DNA from 4 places in the Kitasatospora sp. NPDC058965 genome. Region 1 is predicted to be linked to each of the others. Evidence: riboswitches for the same ligand, from Rfam matches in the RefSeq annotation. Region 1 holds a riboswitch; each other region holds the start of a gene.
What was found. Region 1 has a riboswitch for S-adenosylmethionine ahead of ACFW1A_RS35560 (AAA family ATPase). Riboswitches for the same ligand answer to the same signal wherever they lie in the genome.
Positions count from the first base shown of each region.

Region 1 (6,970 bases):
ACCAGCAGGGCGTTGCCGCCGGTCAGCGCGTGCGCCGCCACCGCCGACCGGGCCGCGGCCGCCGCGCCGAACCGCTCCCGGAGCAGTTCGGCCACCACGGCGGTGGAGAGCACGTCCAGCCGCAGCTGGCGGTGGTGCGGCTGGCGGGCCAGCTCGACCTCGAAGAACGGGTTCGGCGGTGTCATGGTCTCGCGCGAGCTGAGCACGGTGAGCACGCCGATGCCGCGGGTGCGGCGGACCAGGTAGAGCAGGAATTCGAGCGACTCGGGGTCGGCGTCCTGCCGGTCGTCGACCGCGACCAGCACCGGCCCGGCCTCGGCCAGACCCCGGACCAGCGCGAACAGGCCCTCCAGGGTGGGCTGTCCGAGCCGGCCGGGTCCGCTGCCGCGGCTGCTCTCGGCGATCCCGCGGGCCAGCAGGAGTTCGGCCGCCGCGGCCTGCTCCGGGTCGAGCGCGGCGCTCTGCAGCAGCTGGCGGGCCAGCCCGAGCGGGAACTCGCGCTCCAGCGGCGACCCGGTGGCCAGCAGCACGGTGGCGCCGCGCTCGGCGGCCAGGTCGGTGAAGCGCAGCAGCAGGTCGCTGCGCCCGCTGCCCACCGACCCGTGCAGCGCGAGCACGGTGCCGGAGCCCGCCTCGGCGGCGTCCAGGGCCTGGCAGAGCCGGTGGTGGGCGGCCTCCCGCCCGGTGGGCAGCGGTCTGTGAACGGCGTGCGGGGCGCGCACGGGGGCGATGGACATCCGTACTCCTGGGGCGGGGCGCTGAGGGGTGGGCCGACGTCGGCCCCCTGCCGGAGCGCACGGGCGCGGGCGAGGGGCCGGAGGGGAGCTTGGCCCGCGCCGTACCGGCGCTGGCGGGCCTCGGACCTCAGCGACAGAGCGAACTGGCGCGCCGCAGCAGGTCGATGTCGAGCCTGGCGACCAGCCGCAGGTCCAACGCCCGCAGCCGACCCACCTCGTGCACCACGACCTTCTCCGTCCCCCGCCCGACCGGGCGCCACCTGCGCTTGCGACGTGCCACCACGCCGCCCGGCTTATCCCCGGGGCACCCCACCGCAGTGTGGGGGTTGCCGGTCAGCCGGCCGGGGCCTGCGGCTGACACTCTTCGCCACCGCCATCGTACGAACCGCCAGTTCGCCCCGTCAACGACCTGCCTGGCGGACCGTCAGCCGACGCGCGCCCGGCGGACCGTCAGCCGGCGGGCCTGCCCGGCGCGACGCCCTCCCCGCCGGGCCGACCTCGGGCCCGGTCAGGCCGCGGCCGCCGCCACGAAGGCGGCGACGGCCGGATCCGCGCGCTCGGCCGGCCAGGCGAGCACCACCCGGCTGGGCGGGTAGCCGGTCAGCGGGACGAAGGCGACGCCCTCGACGCGGTGGTGCCGGGCCGCGCCGGCGGGCAGCAGGCCGACCGCGCCCTGCCAGACCACGGCGTGCAGGCACTCGGCGACCGACCGGACCACGGGGCCGTCGGCCGGGTCCGGTGCGTCCTCCTCGGCCCCGGGCCCGTCCGGGTCCTCGGCGGCCCGGCCGGCCCGGCCCAGCCAGTAGCGCCGCCAGGCCGGGTCGGTGTCGGTCGACAGCCGCATCCACGGCCGGTCCGCGAGCTCGGCCACCGTGACCCGCTCGCGGCCGGCCAGCGGGTCGCCGGCCGGGACCGCCGCGACCACCGGCTCGCTCGCCAGCTGACGGACGGCCAGCCCCTCGGTGTCGAAGGGCAGCCGGGTCAGCGCGAGGTCGACGGTGCCGGCCCGCAGGCCCGCGGTCGGGTCGTTGATCCCGGTCTCCCGCAGCCGCACCGGCGTGTCCGGGTGGCTGCGCCGGAACGCCTCGGCGGTGCGCGGGCCGAGCCCGCGCCCGGCGCCGGCCACCGACCCCACCACGAGGGTGCGCCGCCCGCCCGTCTGCCGGACCCGTTCGCTCGCCCGCTCCGCCGCCGCCAGCAGCTCCCGCGCCTCGGCGAGCAGCACCGTCCCGGCCTCGGTCAGCCGGACGCCCTGGGTCGAGCGCTCGAACAGGCGGGTGCCCAGCGAGTCCTCCAGCTCGCGGATCCGCCGGCTCAGCGGCGGCTGCGACATGTGCAGCCGGGCCGCCGCACGGCCGAAGTGCAGTTCCTCGGCGACGGCCACGAAGTACCGCAGGCGGCGTAGGTCCATGCGCGGCACGATAGCCGCCCGGGCCGACCGGCCGTCACCCGCGGGGTGCCGGCGCTACCAGGGCACGGGGCCGGCCTCGTCGAAGAATCCGCCGGTCGGGCCGTCCGGGCCCAGCGTGGCCAGCCCGACCACGACCGCCGCGCCCTGCGCCGCGGTGCGGCTCATCGCGAAGCCGGCCCGCTGCAACTCCTTGGTCAGGTCGGTGTCGCACGGTCCGGGTGACACCGCGTTGACCAGGAACCCGGCGCCGCGCAGTTCCTTGGCGTACTGGACCGTCAGCGCGTTGAGCGCGGACTTGGAGGCCGGGTAGGCGGCGACCGCCGGCACCGGCGCGAGGTAGCTGTCCGGTGCGCTCTGGACGGCCAGCGACGCCATGCCGCTGGAGACGTTGACGATCCGCGGGGCCGCGCTCCGGTGCAGCAGCGGGAGCAGCGCGTTGGTGACGGTCAGCACGCCGAAGACGTTGGCCTCGAACACCGCGCGGACCACGTCGAGGTCGGCGGCGCTGGGCCGGTGCCCCGGGTCCTCGGCCGCGCCCGCGTTGTTGACCAGCACGTCCAGCCGCCCGAACCGGTCCTCGACCCACCCGGCCGCCCGCCGCACCGTCCCGGGGTCGGTGACGTCCAGCACCACCGGGTGCGCGTCGACCCCGGCGGCCGCCAACTCCTCGGCCGCGCCGCGCCCGCGCCCGGGGTCGCGGGCCCCCACCACCACCGTCATCCCGCGCTCGCCCAGCTGCCGGGCCACCTGGTACCCGATTCCCTTGTTCGCCCCGGTCACCAGTGCCACCGCACCGGCCGGGCCCGCCGTTTCGCTCATGCCGCCAGCCCACCACGCCCCGCACCGCACCGGCCAGGACCGAGTGGGCATCACGGCGACCGTTCCGGTATCGCCGCAGCGTGGCGCACGACCGGAGGTGGATCGTCCGAATCCCCGGATTCCCGGCCCCCGTTCCCGTAGTCTGTGGCCCGCCGTCGGACACGTGCGGGTGCCTCCGACGATGCGTCAGCACGGGGGCCCTTCTACGACATTGGAGTCACCATGACATCCGACCGCTACCACTGGGACCGCTCGCACCCGGGCCTGACGGCGCTGCGCGAGGCGATCGAGCCCGTGCGCCGGGAGGTGGTCGCCCATCCGGTCTACCGGGAACTGAACTCCCTGGAGCGGGTGCGGACGTTCCAGCAGAGCCACGTCTTCGCGGTCTGGGACTTCATGTCGCTGCTCAAGTGCCTGCAGCGGCAGTTGACCTGCGTGGACCTGCCGTGGGTGCCGAGCGGTCCGACGGCGAGCCGGCGGCTGATCAACGAGATCGTGCTGGTCGAGGAGAGCGACGAGCTCGGCGAGGGCTACATCAGCCACTTCGAGCTGTACCTGGACGGCATGCGGCGCGCCGGGGCCGACACCGCGCCGATGGAGCAGTTCCTGCAGCTGCTCGGCACCGGCAGCGGTGTCGCGCAGGCGGCGAAGGCGGCCGGGATCCCGGCCCCGGCGGCCGACTTCATGGCCGTCACCTGGGACGTGATCGACTCCTCCCCCGTGCACTGCCAGGCCGCCGCGTTCGCCTTCGGCCGCGAGGACCTGATCCCGGAGATGTTCGAGCAGGTGGTCCGGATCGAGGACGCGGACGGGCGGCTGACGGTCTTCAAGGACTACCTCGCGCGCCACATCGAGGTGGACGGCGAGCAGCACACCCCGATGGCCATGCAGATGCTGATCGACCTGTGCGGGGACGACCGCGAGCGGTGGACCGAGTGCGCCGCCACGGTCCACCGCGCCCTGTCCGCCCGGGTCGCCCTCTGGGACGGCATCCTCGCCGGCTTCACCGCCTGACACGCACGCACTCCGCCCGACGGGCGGTCGGCGTTCCCGACCGCCCGTCAGGCGTCCGTCCCCCGCGGCGCCGGCGCCCGCCGCTGGGCCGATCGGATGACGGTCACGGCGATCCGCGGTCCCCGGGTGTCGCGCGCTCCGGGCGACCGGGTCCGCTGGTTAAGTTCGTGCACGTGACCGGAAACGACGCGGTCCTGGCACTCGTCATCATCACCGCGCTGGGGTTCGACTTCACCAATGGCTTCCACGACACGGGCAATGCGATGGCGACCTCGATCGTCACCGGCGCACTGCGCCCCCGCATCGCGGTGGGACTCTCCGCAGTGCTCAATCTGGCGGGGGCGTTCCTGTCCACCGCGGTCGCGGCGACCATCGCCAGCGGCCTGGTGAACAGCGGGGCCGTCACCCTGACGGTGGTGATGGCGGGCCTGGTCGGCAGCATCCTGTGGAACCTGGCCACCTGGTACCTGGGCATCCCCTCCAGTTCCTCGCACGCGCTGATCGGCGGCGTGGTCGGGGCCACCATGGCGGCGGCCGGCGCCTCGGCCGTGAAGTGGCAGGGGCTGGTGGCCAAGGTGATCGTGCCCGCCGCACTGTCCCCGTTCGTCGCGGGTGCGGTCTCGGCGCTCGGCACCTACCTGGTCTACCTGCTCACCCGCGACATCGCCCAACGCCCGAGGGACCACGGGTTCCGGCTCGGCCAGATCGGGTCGGCGTCCATGGTGTCGCTCGCCCACGGGACCAACGACGCCCAGAAGACGATGGGCGTCATCACCCTGGCACTGATCGCCAACGGCACCCTGCACGCCGGGGCGAAGTCCCCGACCTGGGTGATCACCTCCTGCGCGATGGCGATCGCGCTCGGCACCTACATCGGCGGCTGGCGGGTCATCAGGGCGCTGGGCAAGGGCCTGGTCGAGATCGAGTCGCCGCAGGGGATGGCCAGCGAGTCGGCCTCGGCCGCGGTGATCCTCAGCTCCACCGACTTCGGCTACTCGCTCTCCACCACCCAGGTGGCGACCGGGTCGATCCTGGGCTCGGGGGTGGGGAAGAAGGGCGCCGAGGTCCGCTGGCAGATCGCCGGCCGGATGGTTGCCGCCTGGCTGTTCACGCTGCCGTCGGCCGGGATCGTGGGGGCGCTCGCCTACTGGGTCGCGCACGGCATCGGCGGGACGGCCGGGGTCGTGGTGATCTTCGTCGTCCTGCTGGTGGCCTCGGGCTCCTTCTACGCCGCCTCGCGCCACCCGGCCGTGACACCGGAGAACGTCAACGCCGCCTGGACCGGCAGCGTCATCCCGGCCCCCGAGCAGGACGGGGTGACGCCGTGAACTCCTGGGTCAACCTCAGCGCGCTGTGGCGGATCGTGGTCGTCGGCACCCTGACCGGCGCGGGCCTGCCGGCCCTGTTCGCCCTCGGCCTGCGCGCCCTCAGCCCCCCGCCCCGCACGGGCGCCGACGGCGCGGCCGCCGCCCCGCGGACCGCGGGCCCGCTCGGCCGGACCGTCGCCGTGCTCTGCTTCGCCGTGGTGCTGGCAGCGGTGGGCTGGGGCATCTCGGTCATCGTCAAGCACAGCTGACCGCCGCCGGCGCACCGGCCTCCCACTGGCTCCTCCTGCACCACGGCGGTGCTGGTCAACCGTCGGATGCCGGGAACCGTCAGGCCCCGCCCTCGGCGGCGGCGAGTTGGGCGATGGCCCACTGCGCCCACTCCTCCTGCATCGCGAACAGGCGCCGGCCGTACTCCATCACCAGGCGGCCGTTGGCGGTCAGCATGCCCTCCTCGGTCCAGTCCAGGGACTCCCGCAACTGGCGCAGCCGCTCCTGCTGGCCGGCCGCGCGTGCGGCGAGGAAACCGAGGTAGTCGGTGGCCTGGTCCGGGGTCAGCGCCCCCAGGAAGAACACCCGCAGCAGGAGGCTGTTGCGCTGCGCCTCGGGCTGCTCCTCCACCATCCAGCGGCGCAGCTCGGTCAGGCCGGACTCGGTGAGGGTGTACTCCTTGCGGCCGCGCGGGCCCTCGGCGGCGACGTCGATCAGGCCGGCGTCGGCGAGGCGGGCGAGTTCGCCGTACACCTGGCTCTGGGTGGCGGGCCAGACGTTGGCCAGCGAGGTGTTGAACACCTTCATCAGGTCGTAGCCGCTGGCGGGCTGGCCGACCAGGAGGCCGAGGACGGCATAGCGGAGGCTCATGCTCCCCATCCTACCTTCCACAATTGACATGTCGAGCCGGACCTTCTACTTTCGACCTATCAGCTTTGGAACGTCAGAGTCCGGGCCCCAGCGAGGAGTACCTGCCATGAACTACCTGCGCGGCTTCGTCCCGTGGATCGCCTTCGCCGCCGTGTCGACCGCCGGGTGGCAGTGGGGCGCCCTGGCCGGGCTGGTCACCGCCGTGCCGCTGCTGGTCCACGACCGCCGGTCCGGGGTCGCGGCCGACGCGCTGATCCTGGAGTTCAGCACCATCGGCTACTTCGCGGCCCTGACGGCCCTCGCGTTCGCCGCCCCCCACTCGCCGGTGCGCGACTACGCCGGCTGCCTGGCCATCGCCTGGCTCGCCGTCACCGCCTGGGGCACGCTGGCCGTCCGGCGGCCGTTCACCCTCGGCATCGCCCGCCGCTCGGTGCCCGAGGCCGTCTGGCACACCCGGGCGTTCCTGCGCATCAACACCGTCATCACCGCGGCCTGGGCACTCTCCTTCACCCTGACCGCGGCCGCCCTGGCCGCCTGCGACGCCACCAGGGCCGGCACCGCCGCGTCCGTCGCCTGCCAGGTCGCCGGCTTCGTCGTGCCCGCCGTCTTCTCCCAGCGCTACCCGAAGGCCGCCCGGGCCCGACTGGCCGCGGCCGCCGCCCGCTGACCCGAGCCGCCACCCCACCCACCTGCCGCGGAGACCGAGCCATGACCACCACCGCCCCCCACCTGCTGGGCGCCTACGCCCCCGTTCCGGACGAACTCACCGTCACCGACCTGCCGGTGACCGGCGCCCTGCCGCC
Region 1 covers NZ_JBHYKG010000362.1:18-6,987, forward strand. Annotated here, with positions in the region: partial or broken gene ACFW1A_RS35560 (AAA family ATPase) at 1-737, opposite strand, end outside; SAM riboswitch class IV at 995-1,106, opposite strand; gene ACFW1A_RS35565 (LysR substrate-binding domain-containing protein) at 1,246-2,148, opposite strand; gene ACFW1A_RS35570 (SDR family NAD(P)-dependent oxidoreductase) at 2,203-2,967, opposite strand; gene ACFW1A_RS35575 (DUF3050 domain-containing protein) at 3,190-3,981, shown strand; gene ACFW1A_RS35580 (anion permease) at 4,155-5,309, shown strand; gene ACFW1A_RS35585 (hypothetical protein) at 5,306-5,557, shown strand; gene ACFW1A_RS35590 (PadR family transcriptional regulator) at 5,637-6,167, opposite strand; gene ACFW1A_RS35595 (hypothetical protein) at 6,274-6,834, shown strand; partial or broken gene ACFW1A_RS35600 (carotenoid oxygenase family protein) at 6,876-6,970, shown strand, end outside.

Region 2 (7,060 bases), on a different contig from region 1:
CACCTCGGCCGCGCCGTCGGTGTACGGGCGCAGGATGGTCGGGATGCGGACGGTGGCGGTCATGCGGGTCCTCCTTCGGGTGGGGGCGGTGCTGGGCTCAGCCGAGGCCGGCGGCGCGGAACGAGTCCAGGGTGGGCCGGATGGTCGCGCTGAAGCCGGCGTCGGCCACCGCGTCGAGGGTCTTCAGACCGTCACCGGTGTTGATCGCCACGGTCTCCTTCGACGGGTCCAGCACACCGTTCTCGACCAACTTCTTGAGCACGCCGACGGTCACGCCGCCGGCCGTCTCGGCGAAGATGCCCTCGGTGCGGGCCAGCAGCTTGATCGCGGCCACCACCTCGGCGTCGGTGACGTCCTCCACCGCGCCGCCGGTGCGCCGGGCGATGTCCAGCACGTACGGGCCGTCGGCCGGGTTGCCGATCGCCAGCGACTTGGCGATGGTGTCCGGCTTGACCGGGCGGATCACGTCGTGGCCGGCCTTGAACGCGGTGGAGACCGGCGAGCAGCCGGCCGCCTGGGCACCGAAGACCCTGTACGGGCGGTCCTCGACCAGGCCGAGCTTGATCAGCTCCTGCAGACCCTTGTCGATCTTGGTGAGCTGGGAGCCCGAGGCGATCGGGATGACGATCTGCTCCGGCAGCCGCCAGCCGAGCTGTTCGCAGATCTCGAAGGCCAGCGTCTTGGAGCCCTCGCCGTAGTACGGCCGCAGGTTGACGTTGACGAAGCCCCAGCCCTCGCCGCTCGGGTCGCCGATCAGCTCCGAGCAGAACCGGTTCACGTCGTCGTAGTTGCCCTCGATGCCGACCAGCTCGCCGCCGTAGACCCCGGCCATCACGACCTTCGCCTGCTCCAGGTCGTGCGGGATGAAGACGCAGGAGCGGAAGCCCGCGCGGGCCGCGGCCGCGCCCACCGCGCCGGCCAGGTTGCCGGTCGACGAGCAGGACAGCGTGGTGAAGCCGAACACCCGGGCCGCCTCGATGGCGCAGGCCACCACGCGGTCCTTGAACGAGTGGGTCGGGTTGCCCGAGTCGTCCTTGATGTGCAGCTGGGCGGTGAAGCCGAGCTCACGGCCCAGGTTGTCGGCCTTGACCAGCGGGGTCCAGCCGGGGTTCAGGTTGGGCTTGGTGGCCACGTCGGCCGGCACCGGCAGCAGCGGCGCGTAGCGCCAGATCGAGGCGGGACCGGCCTCGATCCGCTTGCGCAGCTCCTCGGGGTCGTAGCCGCTGTAGTCGTAGGAGATCTCCAGCGGACCGAAGCACTCGAGGCAGGCGAAGTTCGGACCGAGCGGGAACTTGGTGCCGCACTCACGACAGGACAGCCGGGCGGCGGGGCCGAGGTCGACGGACGGCTCGACAGGGGTAGCGGTAGCCATGATGGCGGAGGCCTCTCTCCTCATCTTCCCCGTGACGCGGGCGCGCCACAGGACGGAATTGGCACCTGTCCCGCCGGGGCCTGCTACAGGCCGGCCAGGAAGGTTGCCGGGACGTCAACGGGCCGTTCCCTCAGTCCCTCTGGATGAGCTCTGTGAAGTTGTGGTCCTGCGCTCTGGCCGACCCCGCTGTGCGAAGGTCGGAACGCAGTACGAAGACTGTAACGGAAGGGCGGGCGACTGAGCCCGACCGTCCGAGGTGCGAGACGAGCCATACGAGGAGTGAGACTTTGCCTGCCGAGCTTCCCCCAGCCCTCGGCCGGGGGCGCCCCCAGGAGGACGCGCTGCTGCCGGAGGCCTCCGACTGGCTGCGCCGGCGGTCCTGGACCGCGGCCGACCGGCCCGCCGAGCAGTTGCTGGCCGCCAAGCGCGCGGCGGGCGCGGCCGGCACGGTCAGCGTGGTGCTGCCGGCGCTGGACGAGGAGTCCACGGTGGGCGGCATCGTCGAGGTGATCCGGCGCGAGCTGATGGAGCGGCTGCCGCTGGTGGACGAGCTGGTGGTGGTCGACTCCGGCTCGGTGGACCGGACCGCCGAGGTGGCGGCCGCGGCCGGCGCCCGGGTGGTGCACCGGGACGCGATCCTGCCGCGGCTGGCACCGGTGCCCGGCAAGGGCGAGGTGCTGTGGCGCTCGCTGCTGGTGACCGGCGGCGCGATCGTCTGCTTCATCGACGCCGACCTGCGCGAGTTCGACCCGGCCTTCGTCTCCGGGATCGTCGGCCCGCTGCTCACCGATCCCGGGCTGCAGCTGGTCAAGGCGATGTACGACCGGCCGCTGGAGGCCGGCGGCGCGGTGGTGGCGGCCGGCGGCGGCCGGGTGACCGAGCTGGTGGCCCGGCCGCTGCTCAACCTGCACTGGCCGCTGCTGGCCGGCTTCGTGCAGCCCCTGGGCGGCGAGTACGCGGCCCGCCGCTCGCTGCTGGAGCGGCTGCACTTCCCCACCGGCTACGGGGTGGAGCTGGGCCTGCTGGTGGACGCGCTGGAGCTGGTCGGGCTGGACGCGCTGGCCCAGGTCGACGTGGGGGTGCGCCACCACCGGCACCAGGACAGCCAGGCACTGGGCCGGATGGCCGCCACCATCTACCGCACCGCGCTGGAACGGCTGGACCGGACCCACCGCCTCAAGGCCGCCGACGACCTGGCCCGCCCGGTGCTCACCCAGTTCGACCGGGACCCGGGAACCGGCGGTTTCCGGCCCCGCAGCCACGCGGTGGCGGCCACCGAGCGGCCCCCGATGATCGACCTGCCGGAGTACTCGACTTCTCGCGCCGGGTTTGCCGCCGGAGATCCCCGGCAAGGTTGAGAGCATGGCCGATCTCACGACCGCGCGCGTCCTGGTGGCCTCCAACCGGGGGCCGGTCTCGTTCAGCAGCGGCCCGGACGGTGCGCTGACCCTGCGCCGCGGGGGCGGCGGGCTGGTCTCGGGGCTCTCCGCGATCGACGACCCGCACGCGGTCTGGGTCTGCGCCGCACTCGGCGACGCCGACCGCGAGGCCGTCCGGCGCTCGCCCCAGGGCCGGCTGGACCGCGGCGGCTTCGACGTCGGCGGGCAGGCCGTGCGGATGCTGGACATCGACCCCGAGGTCTTCGACCAGGCCTACAACGGGGTGGCCAACTCCACCCTGTGGTTCCTGCACCACATGCTCTACAACACCCCGACCGACCCGGCCTTCGACGCCGCGGCCGCGCAGCGCTGGCAGGGCTTCACCGCCTACAACCGGGCCTTCGCCGAGGCGCTGGCCGCCGAGGCCGCGCCGGGCGCCGCGGTGCTGGTGCAGGACTACCACCTGACCCTGGTCCCGGCGCTGCTGCGCGAGCTCCGGCCGGATCTGCGGATCAGCTACTTCCTGCACATCCCGTGGGCCCCGGTGGACTACTTCCGGCTGCTGCCCGACGAGCAGGCCCGCGCGGTGCTCACCGGCGTGCTGGGTGCCGACCGGGCCGGTTTCCACACCCGCCGCTGGGCGCTGGCCTTCGCCGACTGCTGCGCCGACGTGCTGGGCGCCGAGGTGGACCGCGACGCGCTGACGGTCGCCTTCGACGGCCGCCGCACCCGGCTCGGCGTGCACAGCCTGGGCGCGGACGGCGAGTTCCTGCGCGAGCGGGCGCACCGGGCGGACGTGGACGAGCGGTTGGCGGCGCTGCGGGCCGCGGTCGGGCCGCGGCGCACCGTCGTCCGGGTGGACCGCACCGAACTGAGCAAGAACATCGTCCGCGGCCTGCTCGCCTACCGGCACCTGCTGCGCAGCCGGCCGCAGTGGCGCGGCGAGGTGGTGCACGTCGCCTTCGCCTACCCGTCCCGGCAGGACCTGGCGGAGTACCGCGAGTACACCGCGGCGGTGCGCCGGATCAGCGAGGAGATCAACGCCGAGTTCGCCACCGCCGACTGGCAGCCGCTGATACTCCAGGTCGAGGACGACTTCGCCCGCTCGCTGGCCGCCTACCGGCTGGCCGACGTGGCGCTGGTCAACCCGATCCGGGACGGCATGAACCTGGTGGCCAAGGAGGTCCCGGTGGTCTCCGAGGCGGGCTGCGCGCTGGTGCTGTCCCACGAGGCGGGCGCCTGGGCGGAGCTGGCCGAGGACGCGATCGGCATCAACCCGTACGACGTGCTGGGCACCGCCGAGGCGCTGCACCGGGCGCTGTCGATGCCCCCGGCCGAGCGGACCGAGCGGACCAAGCGGCTGGCCGCCGCGGCCACCGCGCTCTCGCCGCAGCAGTGGTTCCTGGATCAGCTGGCCGCGCTGAACTCCTGAGCCAGCGCCTCCAGCAGCTCGACCACCCCGGCCGGCCCGGGCACCACCAGGTCGGCCCGCTCGGCCACCTCGCGCACCGGCGGCTCGCCGGTGACCGGGCCGCTGGCCACCAGCAGCGCGGGCAGGCCCTCGCCGCGCAGCCGCTCCACGGCCGCGAAGGCGGCCAGGTCGCCCAGGTCGTCGCCGGCGTAGAGCACCGCGCGGGCGCCCCGCTCGGCGAGCAGGCCGGTCAGCGCCGCGCCCTTGTCCACGCCGGGCGGGCGCAGCTCCAGCACCATCCGGCCCGGTTCGACCACCAGGCCGTGCCGGGCGGCCAGCTCGGCCAGCGGTCCGCGCAGCCGCGCCAGCGCCGCGTCCGGCTCCGCGGTGCGCCGGGTGTGCACCGCCAGCGAGCGCTCCTTGTCCTCGATCGCGGTGCCCGCGGGCGCCGCCAGCCCGGCCAGCAGGCCCGGGAGTTCGGCCCGGACCGCGGCCACCCCGGGGGGCGGCGGCGGGGCGGTGAGCTTGCCGGTGGCGCCGTCCCAGTGCTCGGCGCCGTAGTGGCCCAGCACCACCAGGCCGCCCAGGCCGGGGTGCCGGTCGAAGCCGCCGAGCCGCACCGCGCCGAGCGCCGGGCGGCCGGTGACCACGGCGAGCGCGCGGGTCAGCGGGGCCAGCCGGGCCAGCGCCGGGGCCGCGCCGGGGTGCGCGCGGGCCTGCTCGGGGTCGGCGACGATGGGGGCCAGGGTGCCGTCGAAGTCGAAGGCGAGCACGGCGCCGGCCGGATCGGCCAGCAGTGCGGCCAGGCCCGCCCGGCCGGCGGGGGTGGTCGGTTCCAGCGCGATGCCCATGGCCGCCAACCTACCCGGGGCGGCCGCCGGGCTAACCCTCAGCGTTCGGCCCGGCGCGCCTCGCGGATCCGGCGCAGCCGGTTGACCAGCACCGGCTGCGCGGCGAGCGCCTCGGGCCGGTCCAGCAGGGCGTTGAGCAGCTGGTAGTAGCGGGTCGCCGAGACGCCCAGCTGCTCGCGGACCGCCTGCTCCTTGGCGCCCTGGGTGCGCCAGGTCCGGGCCTCCAGGGCCAGCACCGCCTGCTCCCGTTCGGTCAGTTCCGTCACCCGGCCATTGTGCCTACTGCACCCGCTGCCGCTTGGACTCCTCCTCGGCGAACTGCTGCAGCGCGCTCAGCACCGGGCCGGGGTCGCCCTTGACCGCCTTGCCGATGTCGGTCTTCACCCGGCCGCTGACCGTGTCCCAGGCGGGGTCGCCGAGCGGGTAGAAGTTGGCGTTCGGCAGCGCGTCCAGGAAGGGCTTGAGGTCGGGGTGCTTGCCGCTGTTGGTCATCTCGTCCAGGGTGTCCTGGGTGACCGGGAGCAGGTTGTACTCCTCGTCGAAGGCGAGGGTGTTCTCCTTGCTGTAGACGAAGTTGAGGAAGTCCCGGATCTGGCTGCGGTGGTTGTTGGCGCGCAGCGCCATCATCCAGTCGGCCACGCCCAGGGTGCGGTCCTTGGCCTGCGGGTCCTTGCGCGGGATCGGCGCGGTGCCGTAGTCGATGTGGCCGTTCTGCGCCTTCTGCACCAGCGCCGGGTGGCCGTTGAGCATCGCCACCTTGCCCTTGGCGAAGTCGTCGAAGGCGGTGGCCCGGCCCACCGTGCCCGGGTCGGGGTAGGTCAGGCGGGGGTCGACCAGGTTGGCCTTGAGCCAGTTGAAGGTGTCCTCGTTCTGCTGGCTGTCCAGGGTGTAGACGCCGGCGTCGTCGGTCAGTCCGCCGCCGCCGCTCATGGTCCACATCATCGACTCGGCCTGGGCCTCCTCGGGCCCGAGCGGCAGCGCGTACGGGATCACCCCGGGCACCTTGGCCTTGATCAGCGCGGCGTCCGCCTTGAGGTCGGCCCAGCTGGCCGGCGGCTTGCTGATGCCGGCCTTGGCGAAGATCGCCTTGTTGTAGAAGAAGGTCCGCGAGGAGGAGACGAATGGGATGCCGTACTGGGTGCCGAGCACCTGGCCGGCCCGGTTGAAGGCGTCCAGCAGGTTGGCCTCGGTGTCCATCGAGAGCACGTCGCGGGCCGGGTAGAGCCGGCCGGCCGCGACCTGGTCGGCGTAGCCGCCGGTCTGCACCAGGTCCGGCGAGTGGCCGGCCTTGATCATGGTGGCGACCGCGCCGTCGATGTCGGTCCAGTTGATCACCTGGACCGAGACCTTGATCTTCGGGTGGGTGGCCTGGAACTTCTGTGCCAGGTCGTCCCAGTAGTGCTGGGAGCTGTTGCCGGGGTTGTCCCCGTAGTCGGCGGCCACCAGCTTGAGGGTGACCTGGTCGTCGCCGCCGATACCGAGGACGCCGCAGCCGGAGAGCAGCAGCACGCTGCTCGCCAGGGCAGCACTGAGCCGGGACTTCAAGGGAGCTGACCGCCTTCGGGCGAGGGTGGGGAAGGTGGCCAGAAGGTTTCCAAACCGCGCCGCTGTGGTCTACACCAGAGTCACCGAACGTTACCGAGTTGCCCGCCGGCGTTGCGCGGGGCGCAACGCCGGTCTCGATCGGCTGTCAGACCGTCAGGACCCGGACCCCGGCGTCGGCGACGGCCGCCGCCAGCTCCTCGTCCACCGCCTCGTCGGTGACCAGCACGTCGATGCCGTCCAGCGGGCAGATCCGGGCGAAGGCGCGCCGGCCGAGCTTGGAGGAGTCGGCGGCCACCACCACCTTGCGGGCCCGCTCCGCCAGCAGCCGGTTGACGCTGGCCTCGCCCTCGTGGTGCGCGGTGGCGCCGACCTTCACGTCCAGCCCGTCGACCCCGAGCACGGTGACGTCCAGGGTGAGCTCGCCGAGCACGGTGGCGGCCAGCGGGCCGATCAGCTCGTACGACTGCGGACGGGCCACCCCGCCGGTGACCACGATCTTCAC
Region 2 covers NZ_JBHYKG010000180.1:265-7,324, forward strand. Annotated here, with positions in the region: gene ACFW1A_RS25985 (MoaD/ThiS family protein) at 1-63, opposite strand, end outside; gene thrC (threonine synthase) at 98-1,372, opposite strand; SAM riboswitch class I at 1,390-1,522, opposite strand; gene ACFW1A_RS25995 (glucosyl-3-phosphoglycerate synthase) at 1,714-2,730, shown strand; gene ACFW1A_RS26000 (trehalose-6-phosphate synthase) at 2,735-4,183, shown strand; gene otsB (trehalose-phosphatase) at 4,159-5,013, opposite strand; gene ACFW1A_RS26010 (DUF3263 domain-containing protein) at 5,052-5,279, opposite strand; gene ACFW1A_RS26015 (extracellular solute-binding protein) at 5,293-6,558, opposite strand; gene ACFW1A_RS26020 (DeoR/GlpR family DNA-binding transcription regulator) at 6,704-7,060, opposite strand, start outside.
Region 2: linked by a shared signal. The riboswitch ahead of thrC (threonine synthase) and the one ahead of ACFW1A_RS35560 (AAA family ATPase) in region 1 are both predicted to bind S-adenosylmethionine.

Region 3 (7,060 bases), on a different contig from region 1:
CACGGACTGCTCCTTCTTCTGCCGGCCTCACCCGATCGGATGAGTGACCGGAAAAATAGGTTTGACGCCAGACCCTAGTGAACATCAGATCTTCGCGCCACTCCCTCTTCGGGACGAACTACCTTTGGCCCAGCGTCTTTCACCGGGCCTTCACGCCCCCGTCGACGGGTCGTGGCCGAACGGTCCGCTCAGGTCCGCGACAGCCGGTTCAGCAGCAGCACCGAGGAGACCGGGCGCGCACCCGCTTTCCGCACACCGTCCGCCACCTCGCGGTCGGCCGACACCACCACCACCGGGCGGCCCTGCGGCTCGGCCCGGACCAGGCTGCGGATCAACTCGTCGGCAGTCTGCCCGGTCTTGCTGAACCGCACCCGCACGCCACGCGGGGGTGCCATGATGACCGGCACGTCCAGGTCCTGGCCGTCGAACACACAGGTGACCTCCGCCTGGGTGCGCTGGGCCAGCATCGCCAGCCCGCCCAGCAGGCGCAGCCGCTGCTGCTCCAGCGGCAGCGTCGGGTAGCCGGTCTTGGTGACGTTGTAGCCGTCCACCACCAGGTGCACCTGAGGGATCGCCAGCAGCTGGTCCAGCAGGGCCGGGTCGTCCTCGGCCAGGCCGCGCCGGGCCACGTCGTGCGGCGAGGCCGAGCCCGGCACCACCGCGTCCACCAGGTCCGCCGGGTGCAGCTGGGTGACCGGCAGCGCCAGCTCCCGCTGCAGGCCCTGGGCCGACTGCAGCACGGTGTCCAGCAGCAGCCGCAGCCGCATGTCCTCCACGCTGCGGCCCTCCCGGGCGGTGCGCCGGCCGGCCTCCAGGGTGCCCTCCAGCTCGGTCACCCGGTGCTTGAGCCGGCGGTTCTCGCCCTCCAGCGCGCTGCGCTCGCCGGCCGCTGCCGCCCGGGCCTCGGCCAGCTCGGCCGCCACCTTGCGGGTCTCGGCCTGGGCCCGGCGGGTGTCGCTCTCCAGCGTGCGCAGCCGCTTGCGCAGCCCGTCCAACTCCTTGCGGGTGCCCTCGCCCTCGGCCCGCTGGCGCTCCAGGTCGGCCTTGGCGAGCTGCCGGGTCGCGGCCAGTTCCTCCTGCAGCTTCTCCACCAGCCGGGCCGCCTCCGCGGCGGCGTCCTGCACGTCGGCGCGCTCCGCCTGCTCGCCGGCCTCGGCCACCAGCCTGGTCCAGCCGCGCGGGCGCAGCAGGTAGGCGGCGGCCGCCACGTCCAGCGGCTCGGCCGCGCCCGGCACCTGGCCGGCCTCCAGCGCCGTGACCAGCTCGGGCTGCCCCGCCCGCAGCCGGTCCGCTATCCGCGAGCGGAACACCGGGTCGGCCTCCAGCGCGGCGGCCAGCGCGGTGCCGGCGTACTTGGCCCGGCGGGCGGCGGTGAACTTGGCGTACGGGCGCAGCGAGGTCGGCAGGTCGGCGGCGGGCAGGCCGCCCAGCGCGTCGGCGGCCAGGCCGACCACCCGGCGGCGCACCCCCTCGGGCAGCGGCCGGTCCAACTGCTCGGGCGCCTCCTGCCCCGGCTCCTCGTCGCGGGGGTCGGAGCCGGGGACCTGGTCGGCGGCAGGCGGCGGTCCCTGGGGCTCGGCGGCCTGACTCGCTGCGTCCATGGCGTCCTCGGCTCCGATCCCTGGTCTGCTGACTCTCCCCCGGCCGTCGGCCGGGAGGTGCCCCCGCCGTCGGTGCGGGCAGGGTGCACCCCTCGGGGCAATTGTCTCGTGCGCGGTGCCCGGAAGAACACCGCACCGGGATCCGGTGCGGATCAGTCAGTGGTCTCGGCGTCCGGCCGCGGAACCAGCTCGACCTGGTCGACCGCGTTGCACCAGCGGCAGCGGATCGACTCCAGGGTCTCGGTCAGCACCTCGCGCTCCTCCACCTTGGCCTCGCCCGCCAGGTCCAGGTGCAGGTACTCCACCACCCGCGAGGACCGGGTCACGTCGAACCGGGTCAGGTTTCCGCACAGGGTGCAGCGCCAGCGGGTCTCGGCCGTGGGCACGGGGACGGTCATGGGGAGGGGGTCCTCTCGGCTGGGTCCCTGGTCCGGGCCGATGCGCCGGCCAGGGCTCCAGACTAGGGCCTGCCACCGCAGCTCAGGCCACCGCCTTCCGCACTGTGGACAGCTGCTGACCAGCTTTCGGACTCACTCGAACGCCGTACCGGGCGGTGTCGGGAGGGCCCGGGCGCGGAATGGATCGGGCCATGCTGCTCTCCCGGGCGCGGTCGGCGCCGCTGGTCAGCTACCTGCTGATCGCCGTCAACTGCCTGGTCCTGCTGGCCGGACCGAGCGGGCCGGCGCCCGGTTACGGGCGCACCCCCGCCGAGCGGGCCTGCGCCGCCCAGCGCTACCAGCAGCGGTGGGGCGCGGTGCCGGCGGAGCTGCTGACCGGCCGTCCGTTGACCGCCGCTCAGCTGGCCGGGGCCGCCGCCCCGCTGCCGCAGTGCCCGGTCCGGGCCACCCCGGGCAAGCTGCCCGCGCTCTCGGTGCTCAGCTCGATGTTCGTGCACGGCGGCTGGCTGCACCTGCTGGGCAACATGCTCTTCCTCTACGTCTTCGGCCCCGGGGTGGAGCAGCGGCTGGGGCGGACCCGGTTCCTCCTCTTCTACCTGGCGGCCGGCGCACTGGCCGCCTACGGCTACGCGGTCACCACCGGGACCGGGGCGGCCGGGCTGCGACCGCTGGTCGGCGCCTCGGGGGCGATCGCCGGGGTGCTCGGCGGCTACCTGCGGCTCTACCCCAGGGCCCGGGTCACCGCGCTGGTGCCGCTGCTGTTCTTCCTGCCGCTGCGCTTCCCGGCCTGGCTGGTGCTCGGCCTCTGGTTCGCGGTGCAGTGGTGGTCCGCGCACGACGGGTCGCCGGGCGTGGCCTACCCGGCCCACGTGATCGGCTTCGCCGGCGGATTCCTCGCCGTGTGGGCGGCCGGAGTGCGTGCCCGCTACGCTGACCGGACGTCCCCCGGGCTCCGGCCGGGGGTACCGCCACACCAGGGAGCGCCGCCGTGATCACCGCCATCGTGCTCATCAAGACCAGCGTGGACCGGATCCCCGAGATCGCCGAGGCGATCGCGGCGATCGACGGGGTCAGCGAGGTCTACTCGGTGACCGGCGGCTACGACCTGGTGGCCATGGTGCGGGTGCGCCGGCACGAGGACCTGGCGGACGTGATCCCCGGCCGGCTCAACAAGGTCCCCGGGGTCGCGCACACCGAGACCCAGATCGCCTTCCGCACCTACTCCCAGCACGACCTGGAGACCGCCTTCGCGATCGGCCTCGAAGGCTGAACCCGGCGCTGACGCCGGCTCAGCGCCGGGTGTCCGCCACGCAGCGCCCGCCCTCGTTGCGGTAGTTCCAGCGCGCGCCCGAGGTGGTCAGCTCGCGCACCGCGGCCAGGAACCGCTCCACGTGCTCCTCGGGGGTGCCGGCGCCGAAGCTGACCCGGATCGCGTTCAGGCTGCGCTCGCCCGGCAGCGAGGGCTCCGGCGCGCCGCACTGGGTCGGCTGGCGGTCCTGGCTGCCGAGCAGGGTCCGCACCAGCGGGTGCGCGCAGAACAGCCCGTCCCGCACGCCGATCCCGTACTCCGCCGAGAGCGCCGCCGCGAAGTGCGAGCTGTTCCAGCCGCGCACCACGAACGAGAGCACCCCGACCCGGGGCGCGTAGCCGCCGAACAGGTTGAGCACGGTCACCTCGGGGATCTCGGCCAGCCCGGCCTCCAGCCGCTCGACCAGTGCCTGCTCACGGCGCTCCAGCTGGTCGAAGCCGGCCTCGGTCAGCGCCCGGCAGGCGGCGGCGATCGCGTAGGCGCCGATCACGTTGGGCGAGCCGGCCTCGTGCCGGGCCGGGCCCGACTGCCACTCGACCGCGATCGACCCGTTGGGCTCGCGGGCCACGGTCCGCGAGGCCCCGCCGCCGGCCAGGTAGGGCTCGGCCGCGTCCAGCCAGTCCGCCCGCCCGGCCAGCACGCCGGCGCCGAACGGGGCGTAGAGCTTGTGGCCGGAGAAGGCGATCCAGTCCACGTCCAGCTCGCGCACCGAGACCCGGTGGTGCGGGGCCAGCTGCGCCGCGTCCAGCACCACCCGGGCGCCGCGCCGGTGCGCCACCTCGGTCAGCTCGGCCACCGGCCACAGCTCGCCGGTCACGTTGGAGGCGCCGGTGACGCAGAACAGGCGCGGGCCCGAGGAGTGCGCGGTCAGCGCCGCGTCGAGCGCGGCCACCGCCTCGGCGTGCGACCGCGGCGCCCGCAGGTACATCACCTCCAGGCCGGCGTGCTGCCAGGGCAGCAGCGAGGCGTGGTGCTCGGTCTCGAAGGCGAACACCCGGGTGCCCGCCGGCACCGCGCCGGCCAGCAGGTTGAGCGAGTCGGTGGTGGCCCGGGTGAAGACCACCTGGTCGTCCTCGCGCAGGTCCAGGAACTCGGCCACGGTGCGCCGGCTCTGCTCGAACAGGTCGGTGGAGAGCTGCGAGAGGTAGCCGGCGCCGCGGTGCACGCTGCCGTAGTAAGGGGCGTACGCCGCCACGTCGTCCCAGACCCGCTGCAGGGCCGGCGCGCTGGCCGCGTAGTCGAGGGCCGCGTAGCCGACCTTCTCGCCGGAGACCAGCGGCACCTGGACGTCGGAGCCGAGCACGGCGAGCGGGGCGCAGAGATCGAGAGAGGTCGACATGGCGGAACACTCCTTCTGGGGTCTGGACCCCGGGAGTGCGACATGCCGGTGGTCCGCGCTTGCCACACGGACTCGTCGCCGTCTGGCCCGGTCTTCACCCAGGGCACCCCGCCACGGACGGAGGGTTGCCGGACAGCAAGCTGGGGCTTGTCGCGCTGTCACTCATGACCTGGTGCAGACTCTATGCAGACGACTCTCCGACGGTCAAACACCGTCCCGCCATCCGGACGCAACGGCGACGGGGTCCGGCGGCCGCCGGACCCCGTCGCTGCTGACGGCGGATCAGCGCTGGGTCGCCTCGGACCAGCGCTTGAGCACGTCCCGGCCGGCGCCGGAGTCGATGGCGGCGGCGGTGCGGCGCATCGCGGCGGCCAGCTGCTCGACCAGCGGGGCCCCGGTCAGGTCCAGCGCGACCAGCGCGGCGGCCGAGTTGAGCACCACCGCGTCCCGCACCGGGCCCGGCTCGCCGGCCAGCAGGCGGTGCGCCACCTGGGCGTTGAACTCGGGGTCGCCGCCGCGCAGCGCCTCGATCGGGACCGGCTCGATGCCCAGCTCGCGCGGGTCGAGCACGGTCTCGGTCACCGCCCCGTCCCGCACCAGCCAGACCCGCGAGGTGGTGCAGACGGTCAGCTCGTCCAGCCCGTCGTCGCCGCGGAAGACCAGCGCGGTGGAGCCGCGCTCGGCCAGCACCCCGGCGATCAGCCCGGCCAGCCGGGTGTCGAAGCAGCCCACGGCGTGCGCGGTCACCCTGGCCGGGTTGGTCAGCGGGCCCAGGATGTTGAAGGCGGTGGGCACCCCGAGGTCGCGCCGGGGCGCGGCCGTGTGCCGCATCGCGGGGTGGAACTTGGCCGCGAAGCAGAAGGTGATGCCGGCCTCCTCGGCCACCTCGGCCACCCGGCGGGCGCTCAGGTCCAGCCGCACCCCGAGCCGCTCCAGCACGTCGGAGGAGCCGCTGGCCGAGGAGGCCGCCCGGTTGCCGTGCTTGACCACCTTGGCGCCGGCCGCGGCCGCCACGATCGCCGACATGGTGGAGATGTTGACCGTCTTGGCCCGGTCGCCGCCGGTCCCGACGATGTCCACCGCCGGGCCGGGGATGTCCAGCGGCTCGGCGTGCGCGTACATCGCCTCGACCAGGCCGGCGATCTCGTCGACCGTCTCGCCCTTGGCCCGCAGCGCGACCATGAAGCCGGCCACCTCCACCGGGCCGGCCTCGCCGCTCATGATCCGGTCCATCGCCCAGGCGGTCTGCGACCGGTCCAGGTCGGTGCCGTTCAGCAGGGCGGTCAGCAGGTCCGGCCAGGTGCGGACCGCCTGCGCGGGGTCCGGACCGCCGTTCGCAGGGTGCACGTTCACCATCGCCGGCTCCACGTCTGTATGCCTGTGTATAGGGACGCCGCCAGCCTAGCGAGCGCGAGCGGGCCGCCGTCCCGGGGACGGCGGCCCTTCTCTCCTGCTGAGACGTCGCGCTCCGCCGTCCGGCACCGCCGGTCTTGCGCAGCGGGACGGGCGGCCGGACGGACCCGGATCAGTGCGCCAGTGCCCGCCCGGCCAGCCGGCTGCGCAGCAGCGCGGCGACCGCCTCGGCGAGCGCCACCGGGTCCACCGGCTGCGAGATCGCCGCGTCCGCCCGGCTCCAGGCGGCCAGCCAGCTGTCCTGCGGACGGCCGATCAGCACCAGCACCGGCGGGCAGCCGTAGATCTCGTCCTTCACCTGCCGGGCCAGCCCGAGCCCGCCGGCCGGCACCGCCTCACCGTCGAAGACGCACAGGTCCACCCCGCCCTTCTCCAGTGCACGCAGCACCGCCGGCGTGGTCGCGCACTCCAGGAAGGTCAGTTCCGGCAGGTCCGCGGCCGGGCGGGTGCCCAGCGCCGACGTCACCTGCGCGCGGGTGTTGCGGTCGTCGCTGTAGACGAGGACGGTGAGCGTCTCGTCGCTGTGCTGCGTCATCGGCCCTGCTCCCAGAAGTCAGAGGAATGTGATCCGGACCACGTCCACCACCTCCGGATGCTACTCCCGATCACCCGTCCCGGTGAGCCTGCGGCACGATCTGCTCCCCTTCTTTCCCTTGCCCGTGCTGGCGCCCCGGTGCGGGCCGTCACCCTCCCGAGCGAGGGCGCGTCACCCCGGCCCCCCGATCCCCTCCTGACGGGCCGTCGGAGATGACCCTTCGTGAGCCGGTGGACGGGTGCAGCCATCCGGGCATACCGCACGCACCGGACACTCCGAGGAAGACCCCCCGGCGTGAAGACGGAATAAGGGACCGACATAATGTCGGTCGTGGCGACAGCAACAGCAACAGAAACCGGGCACGCGCATGGATCGGTCAACCGACCGAACATGACCAGCGTCGGAACCATCGTCTGGCTGAGTTCCGAGCTGATGTTCTTCGCGGCCCTCTTCGCGATGTACTTC
Region 3 covers NZ_JBHYKG010000096.1:7,793-14,852, forward strand. Annotated here, with positions in the region: gene ACFW1A_RS17945 (NlpC/P60 family protein) at 1-3, opposite strand, end outside; gene ACFW1A_RS17950 (NYN domain-containing protein) at 189-1,601, opposite strand; gene ACFW1A_RS17955 (hypothetical protein) at 1,754-1,999, opposite strand; gene ACFW1A_RS17960 (rhomboid family intramembrane serine protease) at 2,191-2,991, shown strand; gene ACFW1A_RS17965 (Lrp/AsnC family transcriptional regulator) at 2,988-3,269, shown strand; gene ACFW1A_RS17970 (aminotransferase class V-fold PLP-dependent enzyme) at 3,289-4,647, opposite strand; SAM riboswitch class IV at 4,698-4,817, opposite strand; gene trpD (anthranilate phosphoribosyltransferase) at 4,930-6,003, opposite strand; gene ACFW1A_RS17980 (hypothetical protein) at 6,173-6,595, opposite strand; gene ACFW1A_RS17985 (heme-copper oxidase subunit III) at 6,917-7,060, shown strand, end outside.
Region 3: linked by a shared signal. The riboswitch ahead of ACFW1A_RS17970 (aminotransferase class V-fold PLP-dependent enzyme) and the one ahead of ACFW1A_RS35560 (AAA family ATPase) in region 1 are both predicted to bind S-adenosylmethionine.

Region 4 (7,060 bases), on a different contig from region 1:
CGGGATCACCAGACCGCCCGGGGTGCGGCCGTCGGTGACGGGCACCGCGCCGACCAGGGCGGGCCGGCGGGCTCCGGTCGGGGCGGGTCCGCCGCCCGAACGGCCGAGACCGAGGTCGAACCGGCCGGGGTGCAGCGCGTCGAGCAGCCCGAACTCCTCGACGGTGGCCAGGGCGGTGCGGTGGCCGAGCTGTACCGCGCCGGCGCCGAGCCGGATGGTCGAGGTCGCCGCGGCGGTGAGGGCCAGCACGACGGCGGGGGAGGTGCCGGCGACGCCGGGGTTGAGGTGGTGCTCGGCGAACCAGTAGCGCGCGTAGCCGAGGTCCTCCGCGTGCTGGGCGAGGTCGATGCTGTTGCGCAGGGCCCGGGCCGCGTCCGAGCCGGAGGAGATCGGGACCAGGTCGAGGACGGTGAGCGGGGTGTTGGCCATGGCGGGGTCCTTCGTCAGGGCGCGGCGGGGCCGGCGGGCACGGTCGGGCGCGGCGCGCCGAGCCCGAGGTGGTCGCGCAGGGTCTCGCCCGCGTACTCGGTGCGGAACACCCCGCGCTCCTGGAGCAGCGGGACGACGGTGTCCGCGAACTCGTCCAGGCCGCCCGGGGTCAGGTGGGGCACCAGGATGAATCCGTCGGCGGCGTCGGTCTGCACCGACTCGTTCAGCGCCTCGGCGACCGCGGCCGGGGTGCCGATGAAGGTCTGACGCCCCGTCACCTCGATGACGAGCTCGCGGATCGAGAGGTTCTTGGCCTCCGCCAGCGCACGCCACTCGGCGGCGGTGGCCAGCGGGTCGCGGTGCATCCGTACCGAGGCCCGGCCCTGCGCCACCGTGTGCTCGCCGACGAGCGGGTCGACCTCCGGGAGCGGTCCGTCGGGGTCGTACCCGCCGAGGTCGCGGTTCCACAGCTGCTCCAGCAGCCGGATCGCCGTCTGGCCGCTGACCTGCTGACGACGGATCAGGGCCGCCTTCTCCCGGGCCTCGGCGTCGGTGTCGCCGAGCACGAAGGTGACGCCGGGCAGGATCTTCAACTCGTCCCGGCTGCGGCCGTGGCGGGCCAGCCGGGCCTTGACGTCGGCGTAGAAGGCCCGGCCGGCCTCCGGGGTGCCGTGCCGGGTGAAGATGGCGTCGGCCGCCGAGGCCGCGAACTCGCGCCCCTCCTCCGAGTCGCCCGCCTGGAAGACGACCGGGCGGCCCTGCGGACTGCGCGGGACGTTGAACCGGCCGGAGATGTCGAACTGGCTGACGCGGTGGTCGAACCGGCCCGGGTTCGGCTCCCGGAGGAAGACGCCGTTCTCCCGGTCCGCCACGATCTCGTCGCCGCGCCAGGAGTCGAACAGCACCCCGGCGGCCGCGAGGAACTGCCGGGCCCGTTCGTAGCGGTCCTCCTGCGCGAGGAAGCCGCCGCGGCGGAAGTTCTCGCCGGTGAAGGCGTCCCAGGAGGTGACCACGTTCCACGCCGCGCGGCCCGCCGACAGGTGGTCGAGCGAGGCGAACTGCCGTGCCACCTCGTAGGGTTCGTTGAAGGTGGTGTTGACCGTCCCGGCCAGGCCGAGCCGGTCCGTGACGGCGGCCAGCGCCGCCAGCACGGTGAAGGTGTCGGGACGCCCGACCACGTCCAGGTCGTAGATCTCGCCGTTCTGCTCGCGCAGGCGCAGCCCCTCGGCGAGGAAGAGGAAGTCGAACTTGGCGCGCTCGGCGGTCCGCGCGAGGTGGACGAAGGAGCTGAAGTCGATCTGGCTGCCGGCCGCCGGGTCGCTCCACACGGTGGTGTTGTTCACGCCGGGGAAGTGGGCGGCGAGGTGGATCTGCTTGACGGGCTTGCTCATGACGGGTGCGGTCCCTCCGGCTCAGGCGTGGGTGCCGGCGGCGCCGGGGGCGACGGCGGCGTAGCGGTTGGCGGGGCGCGGCAGGCCGAGCAGTCCGCGCAGGGTGGCCGCCTCGTAGGCGGTGCGGAAGAGCCCGCGGCGCTGGAGCTCCGGCACCAGGTGACGGGTGATCTGCTCCAGGTCGTACGGCAGGGCCGCGGGGCGCAGGCGGAAGCCGGTGAGCCCGGCCTGCTGCCACGCGCCGAGCAGGTCGGCGAGTTCGGCGGGCGTGCCGGTGAAGATCAGGGCGTCGCTGGTGTACGCCGCGCCGGCCCGGGCGTCCAGGCGGGCCGCGCGGTCGGCGGCGGCGCCCGGGGCGGAGTCGAGGTGGACCACCAGGTCGGCGAAGACGTGCACGGTGTCGGCCGTGCGGCCCGCGGCCGCCTGCGCCTCCCGGACGGTGGCGACGATCGACCGGGCGTCCTCGGCGTCGCGCGGCGTGGTGAACGCCAGGTCGGACGACCGCCCGGCGAGCCGGTAGGGCTCGCCGCGGTGCGCGAGGGCGGCCACGACCGGCTGGCCCTGCGGCGGGCGCGGGGTGATGGACGGCCCGCGCACGCTGAACCGGCTGCCCTCGAAGTCGATGTAGTGGAGCTTGGCGCGGTCGACGAAGCGGCCGGTGGCCACGTCGCGGATCTCGGCGTCGTCCTCCCAACTGTCCCAGAGCCGGCGCAGCACCTCGACGTAGTCCTCCGCCTCGCCGAACAGCTCCCGGAGGACCGCCAGCCCCGCCGGGGAGTCGAAGTCCTCGACCCGCAGGCGCGGCGGCGCCGCACGCCGGCCGAAGTGCGCGGCCTCGTCGGTCCGCCCGGACACCTTCACCCGCAGGCCTGCCCGCCCGCCGCTGACGTAGTCGAGCGTGGCGACGGCCTTGGAGAGGTGGAACGGCTCGGTGTGGGTGACCACCGCGGTCGGCACCAGGCCGATGTGGCGGGTCAGCGGCGCGATCCGGGCGGCGATCAGCACGGCGTCGAGCCGGCCGCGCACCTGGTCGGTCCGCTCGTCCGGCTCGAACGGGTCGGCGGACTGCAGGGAGAGGGAGTCCTCGAAGGTCACCAGGTCCAGCAGGCCGCGCTCGGCCTCGGCCACCAGGTCGGCCCAGTAGCGGGCGGTGAGCAGGTCGGCCGGGCGGGCACCGGGCTCGCGCCAGGCCGCGGGGTGCCAGCCGGCGCCCTCCAGCGCGACGGCCAGATGCAGTGGTGCAGGGGACTGGGGCATGGGAAGGGACCACTTCCTGGGGCAGGGGAGGGACGGGTGCGCGGCACGGGCGCGTGCGGCCCGCGGCAGGTGGACTCGGTCGGCGAACGCGGTGCGTGGACGCGGCGGTCGGCGCCGGGCTACGGCTTTGGGCTACGGCGCCGGGCAAGCCGGTGCCGTCGCCCGGTGACGCGGGAGCGAGGGGCACCGGACCGATGGGTGCAGGGGCAGCCGGCGCGCGAGCGGAAGGACTGGGGGAGGCGGGCGCCGGACGGAGGGCGCGGTGCGGCGACCCGGGTCAGGCGACGGCGTGCTTGAGCGCCGGACAGAGCGCGGTGGTCACGCGCTGCAGGTCGATGTGGAGCCGCGCGGACGTCGTGGTGACGCGGCAGCGCGCCTTGACGGTGACGACCGCGGGCTTCCTGCGGGTCTGCCGCACTGCCGTCACCTCCGTTCCGTTCGGGCCTGTTGCTGACACTCGTGACCTTGCTGCACCGTAACCCGGGCCCGGCGTCCGGCACAATCCCGTCGAAAGAACGGTGAACAGGGGCCACTTGACGAGCCCTCGGTGATCGTGACCGTCGTCTCACGCCCTGATCGTCCGTTGACAGCCGTCGCGGACCGCACCTACCTTGGCCGCCAGAACGGTCATGAGCGTCAGCGACGAGCCCCGGCTTGCTGACCGGCAACCCTCCTGCGCGGCGGGGTGCCCCGGGTGAGGACCAGACCGGAATTCGGTAAGCGCGAGGCCCCACGGGGCGGGAACGGCGAGGGTGACGGCGATGCACGCAGCTCCGGGGACGGCCGCACAGCGGCACCGCGGCCGCGCTGCGGCGTTCCTGGACCGGCCGGTCGACCTGCTCCGCGTCAGCAGTGCCCAATGTACGACCTCCAGCAGCGCCTGCTGTCCGAGCTGACGGCTGCCTGACGCACGCCCGCCGCGGCGTGCCCCTCCATCAACCCTCCCGCGACGCCGTGTGCTTCCGCACACCGGGCCGCGGGGTCCCCGTCCCGCCGTGTGCGCGCCCACCTTGCCGGTGCGGCGCCCGCACCGGCATTCGCTGGAGTCTGCGCATGAGCGAGTCCCTCGCCCCCGCCGCGCCGCCGAGCGCGACCGGCCGTCCGCCCCAGGCGGACCCCTCTCTGCCTCAACCTCCCCTTCCCTCAAGCGAGTCCAAGGCGAAAGCCGGCCCGCCCGCGGCGCAGGTCGGTCCGCCGGCGGCGCAGGTCGGTCCGCCGGCGGCGCAGCGGGTGGTGCCGCTGCGCCACCCCGGCCGTTGGATCACCAGCGCCGTCGCCCTGGTCCTGCTCGCCCAACTCGTCCACGGGCTGGCGACCAACCCCTTCTACCAGTGGGACCGCTTCCAGTACTGGTTCGTCCGGCCGGTCATCGCCGACGGCCTGGCCGTCACCCTGGAAGTGACCGCCTTCAGCGCCGTGCTCGGCCTGGCTGGCGGAATCCTCCTCGCGCTGGCCCGGCTCTCCCGCAACCCGGTGCTGCGCGCGCTCAGTTGGGCCTACGTGTGGCTGTTCCGCTCCGTTCCCCTGATCGTGGTTCTGCTGTTCCTCTACAACTTCAGCGCGCTGTACCGCACGTTGAGCCTCGGCGTGCCGTTCGGGCCGGCCTTCTGGCACGTCCAGGAGTCGAAGCTGGCCACCGACCTCGTGATCGCGGTCGTCGGACTCAGCCTCAACGAAGCCGCCTACGCCGCCGAAGTGGTCCGGGCCGGCCTGCTCGCCGTCGACCAGGGCCAGCACGAGGCGGCCGCCGCCCTGGGACTGCCGAGGCGCTACCAGTTCACCCGGATCGTCTTCCCGCAGGCGCTGCGCGCGATCGTCCCGTCCTACGTCAACCAGCTGATCGGCCTGGTCAAGAGCACCTCGCTGGTCTTCTACGTCTCGCTGCTCGACCTGTTCGGCTCCGTCCAGAGCATGGGCAGCACCTATCCCGGCGACATCGTGCCGCTGCTCCTGGTCGCGACCGTCTGGTACGTGATCCTCACCAGCGTGGTCTCGGTGGTCCAGTTCTACGTCGAGCGCCACTACGCGCGCGGTGCGCTGCGCACCCTCCCGCCCACCCCGCTGCAGCAGGTGCGCCTCGCCCTCGCCGCGCTGCGGGCGCGCATTCGGAAGGAGATCGCGGTATGAGCACGCTGAACGCCGCCGAGCCGGTGGCGCCGGTCCCGGGTGCGGAGACCGCCGCCGCGGTCGAAGTCCGCGACGTGCACAAGCGGTTCGGGGCCCACCGGGTCCTCGACGGCATCGATCTGACGGTCGCCGCCGGGCAGGTGACCGTCGTCATCGGCCCGTCCGGCTCCGGCAAGTCCACCCTGCTCCGGGTGATCAACCACCTGGAGAAGCCGGAGCGGGGGCAGGTCAGCCTGGGCGGCGAGCTGATCGGGGTCCGCCGGCACCGCGGCCGGCTCCGTGAACTGAGCGAGCGTCAGATCCTGCTCCAACGCGGCCGGATCGGGTTCGTCTTCCAGCAGTTCAACCTCTTCCCGCACCTGACCGTGCTCGACAACGTGGCGGCCGCGCCGGTGGCCACCGGACGGCTGCGCAGGCCGGAGGCGCAGCAGCTGGCGCGAACCCTGCTCGGCCGGGTGGGGCTGGGCGACCGGACCGCCGCCTACCCGCGCCAACTGTCGGGCGGGCAGCAGCAGCGCGTGGCGATCGCCCGCGCGCTGGCGCTGCGGCCGAGCGTCATCCTCTTCGACGAGCCCACCTCGGCCCTCGACCCCGAACTGGTCGGTGAGGTGCTGGCGGTCATCAAGGACCTCGCCACCGGCGGCACCACCCTGGTCATCGTCACCCACGAGATCGGCTTCGCCCGCGAGGTCGCCGACCACGTCGTCTTCATGGACGGCGGTCGGATCCTCGAACAGGGTTCGCCCGAGCAGGTGTTGGACCAGCCGCAGCACCCGCGCACCCGGGAGTTCCTGAGCCGGGTCCTCTGATCCGGCGGTGGTTTCACCGCGCCCTTCTCGTTCTTCGACCCGTCGCTCCTCCTCTCACGCACGCACCTCCTCCCACGCACAAGGAAGACCCATGCCCAGCGCTCGCAGCAGCCTCCTCCGCGCCCTGTCCGCAGGCACCGCCGCCACCACGCTCGCCGTCACCCTCGCCGCCTGCTCGAGCTCTGCCGCCGGCCCCGCGGCCGCCCCGGCCGGCCAAGCCGTGAACGGCGTGGTCACGGTGGCCGCCCTGTCCAACGGCGCGGGCACCCAGGCCGATCTCACGGCCGCCGAAGTTCCCTCGCTGCACGCCGAGTTGCCGGAGTCGGTGGCCAAGAGCGGGCAACTGGTCATCGGGGTAGGGGCGCTGCCCGCCGGCTTCCCGCCACTGGCCTTCGTCGGCAGTGACCAGAAGACCCTCACCGGTTCGGAACCCGATCTCGGGCGCCTGGTCGCCGCCGTCCTCGGCCTCAAGCCCGTGGTGCAGAACTCGACCTGGGAGAACCTCTTCGTCGGCATCGACAGCGGCCGGACCGACGTCGCCTTCTCCAACGTCACCGACACCGAGGAGCGCAAGAAGAAGTACGAGTTCGCCTCCTACCGCCAGGACAACCTGGCCTTCGAGGTCCTCAAGAGCAGCACGTGGAGCTTCAACGGCGACTACACCACCCTGGCCGGGAAGACGGTCGCGGTCAGCTCCGGCACCAACCAGGAGAAGATCCTGCTGGAGTGGCAGGCCAAGCTGCAGGCGGCCGGCCAGCAGCTCACCGTCAAGCACTTCCCGGACAGCAACAGCTCCCACCTGGCGGTGGTCAGCGGTCAGATCGACGCCTACTTCGGGCCCAACCCCGGCATCGCCTACCAGATCGCCCAGGACGCCAAGTCCCCCGCGCCGACCCGCAATGCCGGCACCTACTCCGGGGCGGGCGCGTCGCTGCAGGGCCTGATCGCGGCGACCACCAAGAAGGACAGCGGGTTGGCCAAGCCGGTCGCCGACGCGATCAACCACCTGATCCAGCAAGGCCAGTACGCGAAGTGGCTGGCCGCGTG
Region 4 covers NZ_JBHYKG010000051.1:74-7,133, reverse strand. Annotated here, with positions in the region: gene ACFW1A_RS11620 (LLM class flavin-dependent oxidoreductase) at 1-429, opposite strand, end outside; gene ACFW1A_RS11615 (NtaA/DmoA family FMN-dependent monooxygenase) at 444-1,820, opposite strand; gene ACFW1A_RS11610 (LLM class flavin-dependent oxidoreductase) at 1,842-3,077, opposite strand; gene ACFW1A_RS11605 (putative leader peptide) at 3,355-3,495, opposite strand; SAM riboswitch class IV at 3,703-3,806, shown strand; gene ACFW1A_RS11600 (amino acid ABC transporter permease) at 4,131-5,204, shown strand; gene ACFW1A_RS11595 (amino acid ABC transporter ATP-binding protein) at 5,201-6,013, shown strand; gene ACFW1A_RS11590 (transporter substrate-binding domain-containing protein) at 6,105-7,060, shown strand, end outside.
Region 4: linked by a shared signal. The riboswitch ahead of ACFW1A_RS11600 (amino acid ABC transporter permease) and the one ahead of ACFW1A_RS35560 (AAA family ATPase) in region 1 are both predicted to bind S-adenosylmethionine.